Regions from separate parts of the Pseudarthrobacter sp. B907 genome, predicted to be linked through region 2. Evidence: riboswitches for the same ligand, from Rfam matches in the RefSeq annotation. Region 2 holds a riboswitch; the other holds the start of a gene.
What was found. Region 2 has a riboswitch for S-adenosylmethionine ahead of ABLI39_RS13655 (DUF1737 domain-containing protein). Riboswitches for the same ligand answer to the same signal wherever they lie in the genome.
Positions count from the first base shown of each region.

Region 1: linked by a shared signal. The riboswitch ahead of metX (homoserine O-acetyltransferase MetX) and the one ahead of ABLI39_RS13655 (DUF1737 domain-containing protein) in region 2 are both predicted to bind S-adenosylmethionine.

Region 1 is NZ_JBEEQE010000005.1:197,015-204,839, forward strand. Features, by position in the region: partial or broken gene ABLI39_RS06560 (bifunctional o-acetylhomoserine/o-acetylserine sulfhydrylase) at 1-1,132, shown strand, start outside; SAM riboswitch class IV at 1,323-1,438, shown strand; gene metX (homoserine O-acetyltransferase MetX) at 1,450-2,583, shown strand; gene ABLI39_RS06570 (MFS transporter) at 2,754-4,136, shown strand; gene ABLI39_RS06575 (sensor domain-containing phosphodiesterase) at 4,325-5,689, opposite strand; gene ABLI39_RS06580 (GNAT family N-acetyltransferase) at 5,837-6,376, opposite strand; gene ABLI39_RS06585 (LysR family transcriptional regulator) at 6,435-7,376, opposite strand; gene mmsB (3-hydroxyisobutyrate dehydrogenase) at 7,483-7,825, shown strand, end outside.
Region 2 is NZ_JBEEQE010000016.1:42,604-50,428, forward strand. Features, by position in the region: gene ABLI39_RS13630 (energy-coupling factor transporter transmembrane component T family protein) at 1-777, shown strand, start outside; gene ABLI39_RS13635 (UDP-N-acetylglucosamine 1-carboxyvinyltransferase) at 898-2,421, shown strand; gene ABLI39_RS13640 (glutamate--cysteine ligase 2) at 2,487-3,701, shown strand; gene ABLI39_RS13645 (O-succinylhomoserine sulfhydrylase) at 3,698-4,906, opposite strand; gene ABLI39_RS13650 (rhodanese-like domain-containing protein) at 4,907-5,317, opposite strand; gene ABLI39_RS13655 (DUF1737 domain-containing protein) at 5,314-5,640, opposite strand; SAM riboswitch class IV at 5,654-5,767, opposite strand; gene ABLI39_RS13660 (hypothetical protein) at 5,986-6,783, shown strand; gene ABLI39_RS13665 (aminodeoxychorismate lyase) at 6,793-7,749, opposite strand.

The DNA of each region.
Region 1 (7,825 bases), on a different contig from region 2:
CACCCAGGACGCCGTGGAGCAGCGGGTCGCGAGCCTCGAAGGCGGCCTCGGCGCGCTCCTGCTAAGCTCCGGGCAGGCTGCGGAGACCTTCGCAATCCTGAACATCGCCGAGGTCGGGGACCACGTCGTCGCCAGCCCCAGCCTGTACGGCGGCACCTACAACCTGCTGGCCCACACCCTGAAGAAGTTCGGCATCTCCGTCACGTTCGTGGAGGACCCGGACAACCTGGACCAATGGCGCGACGCCGTGCAGCCGAACACCAAACTGTTCTTCGGCGAGGTGGTCTCCAACCCCCGCCAGGACGTGCTGGACATTGAGGGTATAGCGGAGGTGGCCCATCAGGCCGGGGTGCCGCTGATCGTGGACAACACCCTCTCCACCCCGTACCTGATCCGGCCGATCGAGTGGGGCGCCGACATTGTCGTCCACTCTGCCACCAAGTACCTCGGCGGCCACGGCGCCGCGATCGCCGGCGTGATTGTCGACTCCGGCAACTTCGACTTCGGCAAGGACCCGGAGCGTTTCCCCGGCTTCAACACCCCGGACCCCACGTACAACGGCCTGGTCTACGCCCGGGACCTCGGCGCGGACGGGGCGCTGGGGGCAAACCTCGCCTTCATCCTCAAGGCCAGGGTCCAGCTGCTGCGCGACCTCGGCTCGGCCGTGTCCCCGTTCAACGCCTTCCTCATCGCCCAGGGCATCGAGACGCTGAGCCTGCGGGTGGAACGGCACGTCGCCAACGCCACCCGGGTGGCCGAATGGCTGGAAGCCAGGGACGACGTCGAATCCGTCGCCTACGCCGGGCTGCCGTCCAGCCCCTGGTACGAGCGCGGCCGCAAGTACGGTCCGAAGGGCACCGGCGCCATCGTCGCCTTCAACCTCGCCGGGGGAGCGGAGGCCGGCAAACGCTTCGTTGACGCCCTCGAACTGCACTCGCACGTGGCGAACATCGGTGACGTGCGCTCACTGGTGATCCACCCGGCGTCGACCACGCACAGCCAGCTCTCGCCGGAACAGCAGGCGGTGGCCGGCGTCCATCCGGGGCTGGTGCGGCTGTCGGTGGGGCTCGAACACATCGACGACATCATTGCGGACCTCGACGCCGGCTTCCGGGCAGCCAAGGACGCCTGAGGTCATACGGAAGCCGACGCCGAAATTCCCCACCTTTGCGGGCGCGACGGCGGGACGCGCCGACATTTTCGGGGCGACCCGCCGGACACGGCCTTTAAAGGTGGGGAAACTGGGCTGCCGTAGGATCCGGCTGTCACACGGCCGTCACAATCTTCGCGCTTGCCCCGCCGGGTTTCGTAGAATCGACGCAGGTCATGAGTGCCAGCGACAGCCCCGGCTTGCTGGCCGGCAACCCTCCTTCCGCGGCGGGGTGCCCCGGGTGAAGACCTGGCCCGCCGGTCAGCTGACGGCGGGCAAGCGCGAGGTTAGGTCCCCACATGACGATTGCCGTCTCCCGTACGGGAGTACCCGAAAACAAGCCCGCGGTCCCGGACGGAACCGTTCAGTACCTGTCGATCGGCTCCCTGGTGCTGGAATCCGGCGCCACCTTGCCGGAGGCCACGCTCGCCTACGAAACCTGGGGCACCCTAAACGCGGACGCCTCTAATGCGGTGCTGATCGAACACGCCCTGACCGGGGACACCCACGTCACCCGCGGCGCCGGCGAGGAGCCGGGATGGTGGGAGCAGCTGGCCGGCCCCGGCGCCCCGGTGGACACGGACAAGTACTTTGTTGTCTCCATCAACATCCTCGGCGGCTGCTACGGCTCCACCGGGCCCTCGACGCCGGCGCCGGACGGCCGGCCGTGGGGCTCCCGCTTCCCGCTGGTAACCCTTCGCGACAGCACCGCCGCCGAAGCCCGGCTCGCCGACGCCCTCGGGATCGGCAGCTGGTACGCCGTGCTCGGCGGCTCCCTCGGCGGAGCCCGCGCCCTGGAATGGGCGGTCAGCTACCCGGCGCGGGTCCGGCGCTGCGCTGTTATTTCCGTCGGTGCCAGCAGCACGGCCGAGCAGATTGCCTTCGCGCAGGCCCAGACCCTCGCCATCCGCCAGGACCCTCATTTCAACGGCGGCGACTACTACGGCGGCCCGGAGCCGGACGCCGGGCTGGCCTTGGCGCGCCGGATCGCCCACATCACCTACCGCTCCGCCGCCGAGCTGGACGGCCGCTTCGGACGGAACGCCCAGGCCGCCGAGGCGCCGCTGGAGGCCGGGTCGCTGGCGGGACGGGGCCGCTACCAGGTGGAGAGCTACCTCGATCACCAGGGCAACAAGCTGGTGCGCCGTTTCGACGCCAACAGCTACATTGCCATCACCGAGGCGCTTATGAGCCACGACGTCACGCGCGGCCGCGGCACCCTGGAGGAGGCCGTTTCCCGCGCCACGGCGGAGTTCTTCGTGGCGGCCGTGGACTCGGACCGGCTGTACTTCCCGGCCCAGTCCGATGAACTCGCCGCCGCCTTGCCGGGTGAGGTTCCGGTGCACATCATCGAAGCTCCGATCGGCCACGACGGCTTCCTGACCGAAATCGGCCAGCTCAGCGGGCAGCTCCGGAGCACCTTCTTCGCGTAGCCAAGGGGAGGTGTGTGCATTTTTGCAGACACGCCCTGCGTGATTAGTGGTTGAGCCTGCCGGGATGCGGGGCCATACTCGTGGAGAATGACGCCGTGTGTCCCAACTCACACGCGCGTTGTCAACCCAATGGTCCACAGGGTGTCGAAGGCGACACCAAAGGAGTTCGCATGAGCACGGAAAACGCCGCCGCACGGCGCGCAGAGGAGCCGGACGTCAAGACGTCCGGACTGAAGAAGGTAGTAACGGCCTCCATGGCCGGCACGGTTGTCGAGTGGTATGAGTTCTTCCTCTACGCCTCCGCCGCCACCCTGGTCTTCGGCAAGATGTTCTTCCCCAACTCGGGTACGGAACTGGACGGCATTCTTGCCGCGTTCCTGACTTACGCGGTGGGTTTCGTGGCCCGCCCGATCGGCGGCATCGTCTTTGGCCACTTCGGTGACAAGTTCGGCCGCAAGCAGCTGCTGCAGCTCAGCATCATTCTGGTGGGCGTCTCCACCTTCCTGATGGGCTGCCTCCCCAGCTTCGCGCAGATCGGTTACTGGGCACCGGCCCTGCTGGTCTTCCTGCGCTTCGCCCAGGGCTTCGCCGTAGGCGGCGAATGGGGCGGCGCCGTGCTACTCGTGGCCGAGCACAGCCCGAGCAAGTCCCGCGGCTTCTGGTCCAGCTGGCCGCAGTCGGCCGTCCCGCTCGGCAACCTGCTCGCCACCGCCGTGCTGTTCATCCTCTCCTCCACGCTGTCCTCCGCGGACTTCCTCGGCTGGGGCTGGCGCGTGGCATTCTGGCTCTCCGCCGTGATCGTCGTCGTCGGCTACTACATCCGCACCAAGGTCCAGGACGCCCCGATCTTCCTCGAGGCACAGAAGGAAGTTGTCACCGAAAACAAGGGCTACGGCGTCGCCGAAGTCTTCCGCCGCTACCCCCGCGGCGTGTTCACCGCCATGGGCCTGCGGTTCGCGGAAAACATCCTGTACTACCTCGTGGTCACTTTCTCCATCACTTACCTGAAGACCGTGGTCCACGCCGACACCGCCAAGATCCTGCTCCTGCTGCTCGTGGCGCACGCGATTCACTTCTCCGTGGTCCCGGTGGTGGGCCGGCTCTCGGACCGCTTCGGCCGCAAGCCCGTTTACATGGCAGGTGCCGTCCTGGGTGCGACCTGGGGCTTCTTCGCCTTCCCGATGATGGACACCGGCAACGACTTCATCATCCTGGCCGCCGTCATCATCGGCCTGCTCTTCCACGCACTGATGTACGCCGGGCAGCCGGCCATCATGGCCGAGATGTTCCCGACCCGGATGCGTTACTCCGGCGTCTCGCTCGGCTACCAGGTGACGTCGATCGTGGCCGGTTCGCTCGCCCCGATCATCGCCGTCGCGCTCCTGGGCCAGTACAAGTCCTCCGTTCCGGTGGCCATCTACCTGCTCATCGCCTGCGTTGTCACCATGGTCGCCGTGTACTTCCTGAAGGAAACCCGCGGCATCTCCCTGCACGACGTCGACGCCGCCGACGCCCAGGGCACCGCCGACCTCCTTGCCGCAGGCAAGAAGTAAGGCAAGAAGTAAGCTCCATTGGCACCACGCTGCCCGTGTCCGCGTTCACCGCGGGCGCGGGCAGCTGCCGTTAACCGTCCCCGATTAGCCCGCCGTCACCGGCATTTTCGCGGGCGGCTCATCCACGACTCGACCGGTTCCGAAGTTCGGGCGCGAGAGGTTCAGGCGCCAAAGGCAAGGTGTGCCGTCTATTGTGTGTCGGGCCCGAGGCGCATGCTCTCTGACCAGGCGGCCCAGTCTTTCGGGTGGATCGAGGGGCGGCCGATGAGGTAGCCCTGCCCAGCGCTCATGCCGAGTCCTGCCACGGCCGCGAGGTCCTCAGGCGTTTCGATCCCTTCAGCGATCAGCGTGGCGCCGATTTGGCGGGCAAACTCCACCATGGCGGCGCCGAGTGCGTGCTGGCCCTGGTCGTCGTCGATCCCGGCGATCAGGCTGCGGTCCAGTTTGATGATTTCGGGCCGGACGTGGAGGACATGGCGCATGGAGGCGAAGCCGGAGCCGGCGTCGTCCACGGCGATGCGGAGCCCCTCTTTCCGCAACGGGGCCAGCACGGCAAGGAGCGGGGCGTATTCGCTTACTTCGAGCCGTTCCGTTAGTTCCAGGACAATTCGTTTCGGGGGCAGCCCGGAGCGCTGGAGCAGGTCAGGCAGACGTGGGTCCAGACACGTCTCCGGGGAAAGGTTCAAAGCCACGTAGATGCCCGGGGGAAGTCCCTGCGCCGTCTCCAGTGCTTTCTCCATGGCGGCGAACTCAAGTTCACTCAACAGGCCGACGATGGCGGCCTCCTTGAACCAGAATTCGGGGCCGGCACCGTCCTCGCCGACGAACCGGGTCAGCGCCTCGACGCCGAGGAGTTTGCCTGTTGCGAGGCTGTGGATGGGCTGGAAGGCCGTAAGGAGCCGGTCCTGGTCGAGCATCAGTTGGAGCTGTTCGCGGTTGAGGGAATCCATCGCCTCCTGTGCCGTCAACGGCGGGAGCATCCGGCTCGTGCCCTCGAATCCTCCGGGCCGGTCGTCCGTGGCGGGGCGGACAGTGCCGGAGACTTCCATCCATACGGCGCCGCCGTCGCGGTGCCGGCACCGAACGATGACACCTGTCCAGCCCGGTCCGGAGGCGGCCGCCACGTCGAGCTTGGCGCGCGCCAGGTCGCCGCCATCGATGACGAGGTCGCATCGCTGGCCGAGCAACTCGTCCGGCTTCCATCCGAGAAGGTTCTCACTGGTCGGGCTCGAAAACGTGAAGCGTCCCCGGTCGTCGACGGCCCACACCCACTCCTGGCTGGTGATCAGGACAGTGTCCATCAACTGGGCGGTAGCCCCAGCACGGCGCCTCTCAGCCCGGTGCCCCCTGCGGAAACGTACAGCCAGGACTAGAGCCATGGCCATGGGCGCCAACACGAGGAGACTGGCCAGCAACCGGTCCCTTGGTTCATCCAGGATGCCTTCAGGGTCAAGGATCACGATGGCGGCCGCCGTCACGGCGAACACCATCTGGATGGCCAGCACAACAACCAGTACATCGCGTATCCGCGGCGAACCCGAATTCTTTGACATTTCCATTCCCCCAGGCTTGGTAACATGAGCCTACTACCGTGCCTGATCGGATTGGTGGGATAGGGACCACCAGCGTTTCTCGGGCGCGATGGATCTTGATGTTCGCAATCCGACCCCGCTCCGGGCGCCGTTGCCCCCGGATTATGGTCAGAATGTCTTCGCGGTGAAGAGAGAATCGCCGTGGATGTCGTCGGGTTCCACCCGCCCGGTTTCGACGAAGCCGAGTTTGGCCAGCACGCGGCGTGACGCGGTGTTCCAGTCACGGACCGTCGCCCAAATGCGTCGGTAGCCTGATTCCTGCGCCTGTTGGAGGACGGACCGGGAGGCCTCGGTCGCAAACCCCTGGCGCCAGACGTCGCGGAGGAACTCGAAGGCGAGCTCCGGTTCCTCGGGCTGTCCATGCCGGTTGGGAATCAGCCCGCAATAGCCAATGACCTGCCCCGAACCCTTTTGCTCGGCGGCCAGCAACCCGGGGAAGGGATGCCGATCGTCGCGACGGATGCTGTCCTCGATATCTTCCAGCGTGGGGTGACCATCGGCACTGATGCGGCGATGCGGAGGAACGCGTGGATCGCGCTCGGTCCACAGTTCGCGCAGGACAGCGGCGTCGGACACCTGCCATGGCCGCAGCAGCAGTCGATCTGTTTCGAGGGCGGCATCGATCCGAGGTACTGGCACGTAGTCCATAGCGACAATTATGGGGCGTGACCTATAGCGCGGGGAGGTCCCCACGCAGCCCCCCGGCTCAGCCCGCCAGCACATCTTGGCGTTCGGCGATCTCGGCCCTGACCGCCGCCAGCACGGCCTGCACCGGCGCCGAGCGCAGCGACTCCGCCCGCGCCACCGCCCAGATCGGCAGCTGCCGCTGGAAGTCGTCCGGCAGAACCGGCACAAAGCCGGGTTTGCCGACGACGAGGAAGTTGGGCAGCAGCCCGATCCCGGCGGCGCGGCGGACGGCCTCGAGCTGGGCGAAGATGCTCGTGGCCTGAAAGCTGGAGCGGGGCATCGGGAGCTGGGTGGAGCGGTGGCCCAGCTCCGCGACCTGCAGTGCCGACTCCACGTAGGAGACAAAGCCGTGCCGCCGAACGTCGTCGAGGGTTTCCGGAAGCCCGTGCTCATCCGCGTACTGCGGGCTCGCGTAAAGCCGCAGGAAGTAGTTGGACAGGAAAATGGTCTGCGCGTTGCTGACCTCCAGGTTGCCCACCACCACCTCCAGGTCCACGCCGGAGCGGTTTTGGCTGACTTTGCGGGTGGCGCTGAGCATCTCCACGTTTAGCAGCGGGTGTTCCTGCTGCAGCCGGACCAGGGCCGGGGCGACGAATTCCGCGCCGAAGCCGTCCGGCGTGCTGATCCGGACCAGGCCGGAGAGCACGTCCTCGCCCCGGGCGATCCGGCCGGACAATGCGCCGAGGGTCCCCTCGATGGCCTCCGCGGCCACCACCGCCTGGGACCCCAGCTCGGTGAGCTCCCAGCCGTGCGGGCTGCGCTCCAGCGTCCGGCCGCCGAGCTGTTTGTCCAGGGCGAGGATTCTGCGCGAGATGGTGGTGTGCGTGGTGCCCAGAGTCTCAGCGACGGCGTTGAACCGGCCCAGCCGGGCCACCGTCAGCAGGATCAGCAGGTCGTCCGGGCTGGGAAGCCGCTTCAAGTCCACCGTTGGCCTTTCGTCGATGTGTGCATCGATGCACATGCCATCTTCACTTTTTCCCCTTGATTGCACTGTAGCAGGGTGTGATGCTGGACACGGAACTCCGGCAATTGCGCCGGACACAATGCAAAGCAAAGGAGCTTATGCCATGGCAGTTGTCGCCTGGATCGGACTGGGAAACATGGGCGGGTCCATGTCGGTGAACCTCGCCAAAGCCGGAAACGAGGTCCGCGGCTTCGACCTGAACCTCGAGGCCGTGGCGGCAGCCGAGGCCGGGGGAGTCAAGCCCGTCGGCAGTATCGCCGAGGCAGTTGAGGGCGCCGACGTCGTCTTCACCATGCTCCCCAAGGGCGAGCACGCCCGCGCCGTCTACCTCGGCGAGGACGGCGTCCTGGCCCACGCGGACACCAAAACCCTGCTGGTGGACTCCTCCACGATCGACATCGCCTCCGCCCAGGCGCTGCACGACGCCGCCGCCGCGGCCGGCTTCC
Region 2 (7,825 bases):
AACGATGCCCTGCTCACCCGCGCCAACCCGCTGGCCAAGTTCTCCGGCGTCCTGCTCACCACCGTGGCGCTTGCGCTGTCCATCGACTGGGTTTCCGCATCCGTGGCGCTCGCCGGCGAGCTCCTGCTGTTCCCGCTCGCCGGCCTGACCCTGGCCCTGCTCTGGCAGCGCGGCTGGCCGCTGATCCTCGCCGCGGCCGTTGGCGGCTGGAGCACCGCCATCCTGGCGGCGGACCACGGACGGACGCTGCTCGACGTCGGCGTCTGGTCCATCAGTGAGGGCTCGCTGCAGCTCGGGATCGGGTTCCTGCTGCGCGGCCTCGCGATCGCGCTTCCCGCGGTGCTGCTGATGAGCTGCACGGACCCGACGGATTTGGCCGACGCCCTGGCGCAGCAGGCCAGGCTGCCGCACAGGTTCGTGCTGGGCACCCTGGCCGCGATGCGGCTGGTGGGGCTGATGGCCGAGGAGTGGCAGACCATCGGCATGGCCCGGCGCGCCCGCGGGGTGGGCTCGCACGGAAACCCCGTGCAGCGGCTGAAAGCCATGCTGGGGCAGAGCTTTGGGCTGCTGGTCCAGGCGGTCCGCCGCGCCTCCCGGCTCGCGGTGACCATGGAAGCACGCGGTTTCGGCGGCGCGCAGCGGACCTGGGCGCGGCAGGCGACGTTCAGCCGGCTGGACGTGTGGGTGCTGCTCGGGGGCGTGCTGATCGCCGGCGCCGCCGTGGCCGCGGCGATCGGCGCCGGCACCTGGAACATGGTGTTCCTGGGACAGCAATAGCAGCCCGCCCGGGGGAGGCGAGGGCGGCGCTATATCGCACGAGGTGAATATTTTGTGAGATTGACTGCTAATCGCGCGGTCCGCAGGGGTTAAATAACTCATCCGTGATATTTATTGGATATGACTCAACAGACTGCTGAATACGTTGGCGCCGTGCTCCGGGATGCCCGGGGCGAGAAAGGCTGGACCCAGGGACAGCTCGCCGCCGAGCTGGGAACCAGCCAGAGCGCCATCGCGCGGATGGAGCAGGGCAAGCAGAACCTGAGCCTGAAAATGATCCAGCGGCTCGAATCGATCTTCGGCCGCACCATCGTCAAGGTGGGCCGGCCCGCCATGACGCACCTCCGGGTCGAAGGCGGCCGCACCCTCTCCGGCGCCGTGGACGTCAACAGCAGCAAAAACGCCGGCGTCGCTCTGCTCTGCGCGAGCCTGATCAACCGCGGCACCACGGTGCTGCGCCGGCTGGCCCGGATCGAGGAGGTCAACCGGATCGTCGAAGTCCTGACCAGCATCGGCGTCGAATGCACCTGGCTCAACGCCAACGACCTGCAGATCCGCCGCCCGGCCGTGCTGGACCTGGATTCGATGGACGTCGAGGCGGCCCGCCGCACCCGGAGCGTCATTATGCTCCTGGGCCCGCTGCTCGACGAGTCCACCGAATACCGGCTGCCCTACGCCGGCGGCTGCGACCTCGGAACCCGCACCGTGGAGCCGCACATGCAGGCCCTGCGCCAGTTCGGCCTCAGCGTGGACGCGAAATCCGGCTTCTACAGCGTGCAGGCGCCGCCCTCGGACGGCCACGACCGCTCCTTCGTCCTGAGCGAGCGCGGCGACACCGTCACCGAGAACGCCATCATGGCCGCCGCCCACCGCCGCGGCACCACGATCATCCGCAACGCCAGCCCGAACTACATGGTCCAGGACCTCTGCTTCTACCTGCAGATGCTGGGCGTCCAGATCGACGGCGTGGGCACCACAACGCTGAAGATCGTCGGCCGCCCGTCAATCGACGTCGACATCGAATACTTCCCGTCCGAGGACCCGATCGAGGCGATGAGCCTGATCACCGCCGGCATCGTGACCAACTCGGAAGTCACCATCCGCCGGGTCCCGATCGAGTTCATGGAGATCGAACTCGCGACGCTCGAGCAGATGGGCCAGCGGCTGGAAGTGTCGGCCGAATACGTTGCCCGGAACGGCCGCACCCGGCTGGTGGACGTCACCACCCAGCCTTCGGAGCTGCGGGCGCCGGAGGACAAGATCCACCCGATGCCCTTCCCCGGCCTGAACATCGACAACCTGCCGTTCTTCGCCGTGATCGCCGCCAACGCCCACGGCCAAACGATGATCCACGACTGGGTCTATGAGAACCGGGCCATCTACCTGACCGAGCTGAACAAGCTCGGGGCCCAGGTCCAGCTCCTGGATCCGCACCGGATCTACGTCAACGGGCCCACCAAGTGGCGGGCCGCGGAGGTCGGCTGCCCGCCGGCCCTGCGCCCGGCGGCCTGCCTGCTGCTGGCCATGCTCGCCGCCCGCGGCGTGTCCGAGCTGCGCAACATCTACGTGATCGAGCGCGGCTATGAGGACCTGGCCGAACGGCTCAACACGATCGGCGCCAAGATCGAGTATTTCCAGGACTAAGCAGCCTGAATCGCCCGGCCGTTGGGGGTAGCGCCACGGGGGAGGGGCTGACGGACAATGGTTCCATGCGCACCTTTGGCGTCGAGGAGGAACTGCTGATCGTGGACCCCGCCACCGGGGTCCCGTTGGCGCTGGCCGACGCTCTGCTGGGCGGTCTGAAGCCGCAGCCCGCCGCCGGGACGGCGCCGGCCACGGAGCCCGCGCACGACGATTCGGGGTTCAGCTTCGAGCTCAAGCTGGAGCAGATCGAAACCCAGACCCTGCCCTGCCTGGATTACGGCGCCCTGCTCCGGCAGATCCGGGCGGCCCGGGCTTTCACCGACCGGGCCGCCCAGACTCACGGCGCCCGCGTGGCGGCCCTGGCCACGTCGCCGCTGGCGTCGGTCACGCACACCACGCCCAACCCGCGCTACGCCACCATGCAGAAGAGGTTCGGCCTCACCGTGCAGGAGCAGCTGACCTGCGGGTTCCATGTCCACACTTTGGTGGAGTCGCCGGAGGAAGCGGTCGCGGTGCTGGACCGGATCCGGGACAAGCTCGCCGTGCTGATCGCCCTCAGCGCCAACTCGCCCTACTGGAACGGCACGGAGACCGGCTTCGAGAGCTATCGGACGCAGGCGTGGAACCGGTGGCCCGGGTCCGGGCCCACCATGATCTTTGGCAGCCTGCCGGTCTACCGCCGGGTGGTGAGCCGCCTGGTGGAGACCGGTGTCCTGATGGACGAGGGGATGGTCTACTTCGATTCGCGGCTGTGCCGGCACCACCCCACCGTGGAGGTGCGGGTCGCGGATGTGTGCCTGCGGGCCGAGGACGCGGCGCTGATCGCTGTCCTGGTGCGGGCGCTGGTCGAGACGGCGGCCCGGGAATGGGACGACGGCGTTGACCCCGCCCCGGTGCCAACGCTGCTGTTGCGGATGGCGGCCTGGCAGGCCAGCAACTGCGGGCTGCGCGGGCAGCTGCTCGACTTTGGAACCTTCACCCCCGCCCCGGCGGCCGAGGTGGTGCATGCCCTCGTGGACTTCCTGGCCCCCGTGCTGGCAGAGCAGGGCGAACTGGACCTCGCGCGGCTCGGCGTCAACCGGATCCTGGCGGACGGCACGGGGTCGGAGCAACAACGGCAGGCGCTCAGCGCCCCTCGCCAGGACACCCCCGCCGACGACGCGGGGCTGGCCGCCGTCGTCGCCCACGCGGTGCGGGTCACGACGCGCGGCGTGGACACTGAGGGGATGGAGGGCGCAGCGGAACCGGCCCCCACATTGTCCCGGGTCCGCCGGAGCTAGACCTGCTTGAGCGCGTGCCCGAGGTCCCGGATCAGGTCCTCCACCTCTTCCAAGCCCACCGACAACCGCACCACGCCGTCGCTCAGCCCGATCGCCGCGCGGCCCTCCGGGCCCATGGCACGGTGCGTCGTGGTGGCCGGATGGGTGATCAGCGACTTTGAGTCGCCCAGGTTGTTGGAGATGTCGATGATCCTCAGCGCGTCCAGCAGCGCGAAGGCGGCCTCTTTTGCCGAACGACCCGGGGACGGGGACAACTCGAAGGTCAGTACGGTGCCGCCGGCCTTCATCTGCCGGGCGGCGAGTTCGTACTGCGGGTGGGAGGCCAGCAAAGGGTATTTGACCCAGCTGACCGCGGGCTGCTCCTCGAGCCAGCCGGCCAGCCGCAGCGCGGAAGCGGAGGAGTGGTTCACGCGAAGGCCCATGGTCTCCAGGCCCTTGGTGAGTACCCAGGCGTTGAACGCCGAGAGCGCCGGGCCGGTGTGGCGCATAAGCTGCTTGACCGGGCCGTCGATGAACTCTTTGGTGCCCAGGATCGCGCCGCCGAGCACCCGGCCCTGGCCGTCGATGTGCTTGGTGCCGGAGTAGACGATCACGTCCGCGCCGAGTTCCCCGCAGCGCTGGAGCAGGGGGGTGGCAAAAACATTGTCGACGACGACCGTCGCGCCGGCGGCGTGCGCCAGCTCGCTCACGGCGGCGATGTCCACGATTTCCTGCATCGGGTTGGACGGGGACTCGAAGAAGACCGCCGTCGTCGGTTCCGACAGCGCCGTGCGCCACTGCTCCAGGTCCGGGCCGTCCACGAAGACCGTCTCTACGCCCCAGCGCGGAAGGATCTCGTTGAGGATCACAAAGCAGGAGCCGAACAGCGAGCGGGCCGCGACCACCCGGTCGCCGGTTGCCAGCAGCGCCCCGAGCGCGGTGAACACCGCGGACATGCCCGAGGCGGTGGCGAAGCATGCCTCGGTGCCCTCGAGCAGCCGGAGCCGCTCCTGGAACGTGGCCACGGAGGGGTTGCCGTAGCGCGAATAGACAAAGCGCTCGTCCTCGCCGGTGAAGGCACGCTCCGCCGCGGCGGCGGATTCGTAGACGAAGCCGGAGTTCAGGAAAATCGGCTCGGTGGTCTCCTGGAAACCGGTGCGGTCAAGCCCGCCGCGGACTGCCTGGGTGTCCGGGCTCCAGCCCTGGGCATCGGGATTGAAGCCCACTTAGCGCTCGTCCCGGTTGGTCGGGAGGCCGCGGTTCTTCCAGCCATTCACGGTGCGGGCGCCGGAGGCATCCGGTTCGCCCTCGAAGCCTTCCAGGACGTTGTAGGCGGTGAAGCCGGCGGCCGTGGCGGCGGTGGCAGCCGCCACGGAGCGCGCACCGGAGCGGCAGAGGAAGATGAGGTCGGCGCCACCGTCGTCCGGCAGCTGCGCCCGCAACTGCTCCAGGAACCCCGGGTTGGGGGCGCCGCCGGCCAGCGTCCACTGGATGAACAGCGGCTCCCGGCGTCCGCCCGCGGTCTCAGGGACGCCAATATGTGCCCACTCGCCCTCGGTGCGAACATCCACCAGGACGGCGCCGGCCTCAAGCTGCGCCCAGGCCTCCTCCGGGGTCAGGTCTCCGGCGTAGCTCACGCGTGGCCTTCGCCCTCGAACTCGACGGCGTCGAGTTCATCCACCGCGTTGGCGACGGCGGCGTCGGCGCTGGCGATCGCGGCCGGGAGCACCACGGCTTGGGCCACGATCACGGTGCTGCCGTTGAAGGTGGCCGAGGGGCTGCCGTGCAGGACGTAGCCTTCGGCCAGCGCGGCGGAGACGCGCTCGCAGAAGGTGCGGTCGTCGGGGCCGGTGAACAGGCGGTAAGCCAGCTTCTCCTCGGCGCCGGGGCCGGCCGGGGACGGTGCGGGGGCTGTCCCGGTTGCTGTATCAGGCACAGCGGGGGCGGACGCGTCAGGCATGACGGATCTCCTTCTTTCACGCTTGCAGCTCGAATTTCGATATGCCGAGTATTCACCTGAGGCACCCCGCCGCGAAAGGGAGGGTTGCCGACCGGCCAGTCAGGGCTTGGCACCGGGTCTCATTACTCCCGAAAAACCTAACACCTGCGACGGCGGCGGGCAGAGCCGCCGCCGTCATGTTAAGTCACTATGCGCTGGCCCGCCGATGCCGTAGGCTCACCCGTATCGCGTCTGCGGGCGGTGTGGTGGGGGCTCATTGCGCAGTGCGGCCCTGGCCGCCGCCCGGACTGTTCCCCTGGCCCTTTCGGCGAGATGCCAGCTACTTCAACGGAACCGGGGAACTCCATGAACCTGCCCATGAACCTGCGCCGCAGCGCACCAGCAGCCCTCCTGATTTCAGCGGCCCTCGCGCTGGCCGGCTGCGGCCAAACGACGACGCCGGCCACGTCTCCGGCGAACACCGTCGAGCCGGCCTCAGCCGCCGCCTCGCAGGCCGCCGGCCAGCCACGTAGCGCAGCGCCAACCCCGACGCCGACGCCGACGCCGAAGGCATTCACGGGGGCGGAACTGACGGCGATTATCGCGGGGCTTGCCGACGGCGAAGGGAATGCGCTTACGGTGGTGCCCGCGGAGCAGTTGGAGAAGGGCATCGAGATCTCGAAGCAGACGATGTCGGAGGCCGTGATATCCCCGGCAGAGTGCGCGGTCGTGGCGGACAGCAATGCCCAGATTCCGGCCGGCAGCACCTATGCCGGCGGTGTCGCCAAATCCACCACGGTCCAGGCCCTCACCGTCGTCACGCTGGTCGCCGTCGCGGATCAGAAACAGCTGGGGGTGAACCTCGAGGCGGCCGTGGCCAAAAGCAAAAAATGCACAAACTTCAGCATGGAGATCCGGGGCCAGAAGATCACGAGCCAGACCGAGATCCTGCCGGTGAAGACCAGCGCGGACACCTCGTTCGGCTCGCTGGCCACCCAGACCCTGCCGAGCGGGCAGCTTATGACAACGTTGCTGGTGACGGGCGTTAAGGGAAACCTGTCGGCCTCGGCGGTGGCCACAGGCCCGGACGTCACGCGGGCGGCGGCGGCCACGCTGGCCCGGCTCGTGGACGAAGCCCTCGCGCAGGGCGCCACCCGGAGCTGAGCGGCGGCGCTACTGGATCGTGGCGTACAGCGCGTTCAGCTCGGCCGTGAGCTGCCGGCGCAGCTCGGGGGTCCCGATTTCCTTGCCGTCGATGTGGTTTACCGGGGCGAGGAGCCGGATGCTGGAGATGAGCCACACGGCGTCCGCGTCGTAGAGGTCAGCGGGTACCAGCGGGCCGTAGCCCAGTTCCCAGCCGGCGGCCTTGGCCGCGGTGAACAGCGCGCCCTGCGAGGTGCCGGGAAGGATGCCGCTGTCCAGCTGCGGCGTGATCAGCCGGCGCACGGTGCGGACCCCGCCCGCGCCGTCGTCGGAAGTCTCCAGGTGCGCCAGCAGGACGGTCGACGTCGGGCCCTCCAGGACCCGTCCGTCGGCGGACGTGAAGATGACGTCGTCCGCGCCCTGGGCGTGGGCGTAGCGGAGCGCCGCCATGTTCACCGCGTAGGACAGGGTCTTGGCGCCCAGCAAAAGCCAGGGCGCGCGTTCGCCGACCTCGCTGTCATAGCCGCGGTCCAGCAGGATGACGTCGATGCCGGTCGCGCGCTGTTGGCGCCCTGCAGCCGGGGGCGGGGAGGCCTGGACCCAGCAGGTGGGCGTCGCGGCGCCCTCGACGCCGCGGGTGGCGAGGAGCTTCACCACGAGTTCGTCCGTCCCGTCGGCGTCACCGCCGGCCTGGCCGCGGAACTCGCTGATCGCGGTGCCGATGGCGCGGCGCCAGGCGTCCTCCGCCGGGATCTCGAGCTCCAGCGCCCGGGCGGAGCCGGCCAGCCGGCTCAGGTGGGCCTGCAGCTTCCGCGGCGCACCACCCACCGCCAGCAACGACTCGAAGACGCCGTCGCCGCGGGTGGCGCCCTGGTCCGTGGCCATCAGTTGCGGCCGGGACGAGTCGGCGACCCGGCCGTTCTCAAATGCGGGATCGAGGAACACCAGCACCGTGGCAGGGGCCGGAACAGAGGCGGAGGTAGTCATGCCTTCAGCTTAGTGCGGCCCGCGGCGGGATAAGCTGTGCGGGTTGCCCGTTCCGGAACTGTTCCGCGGGTCTGGA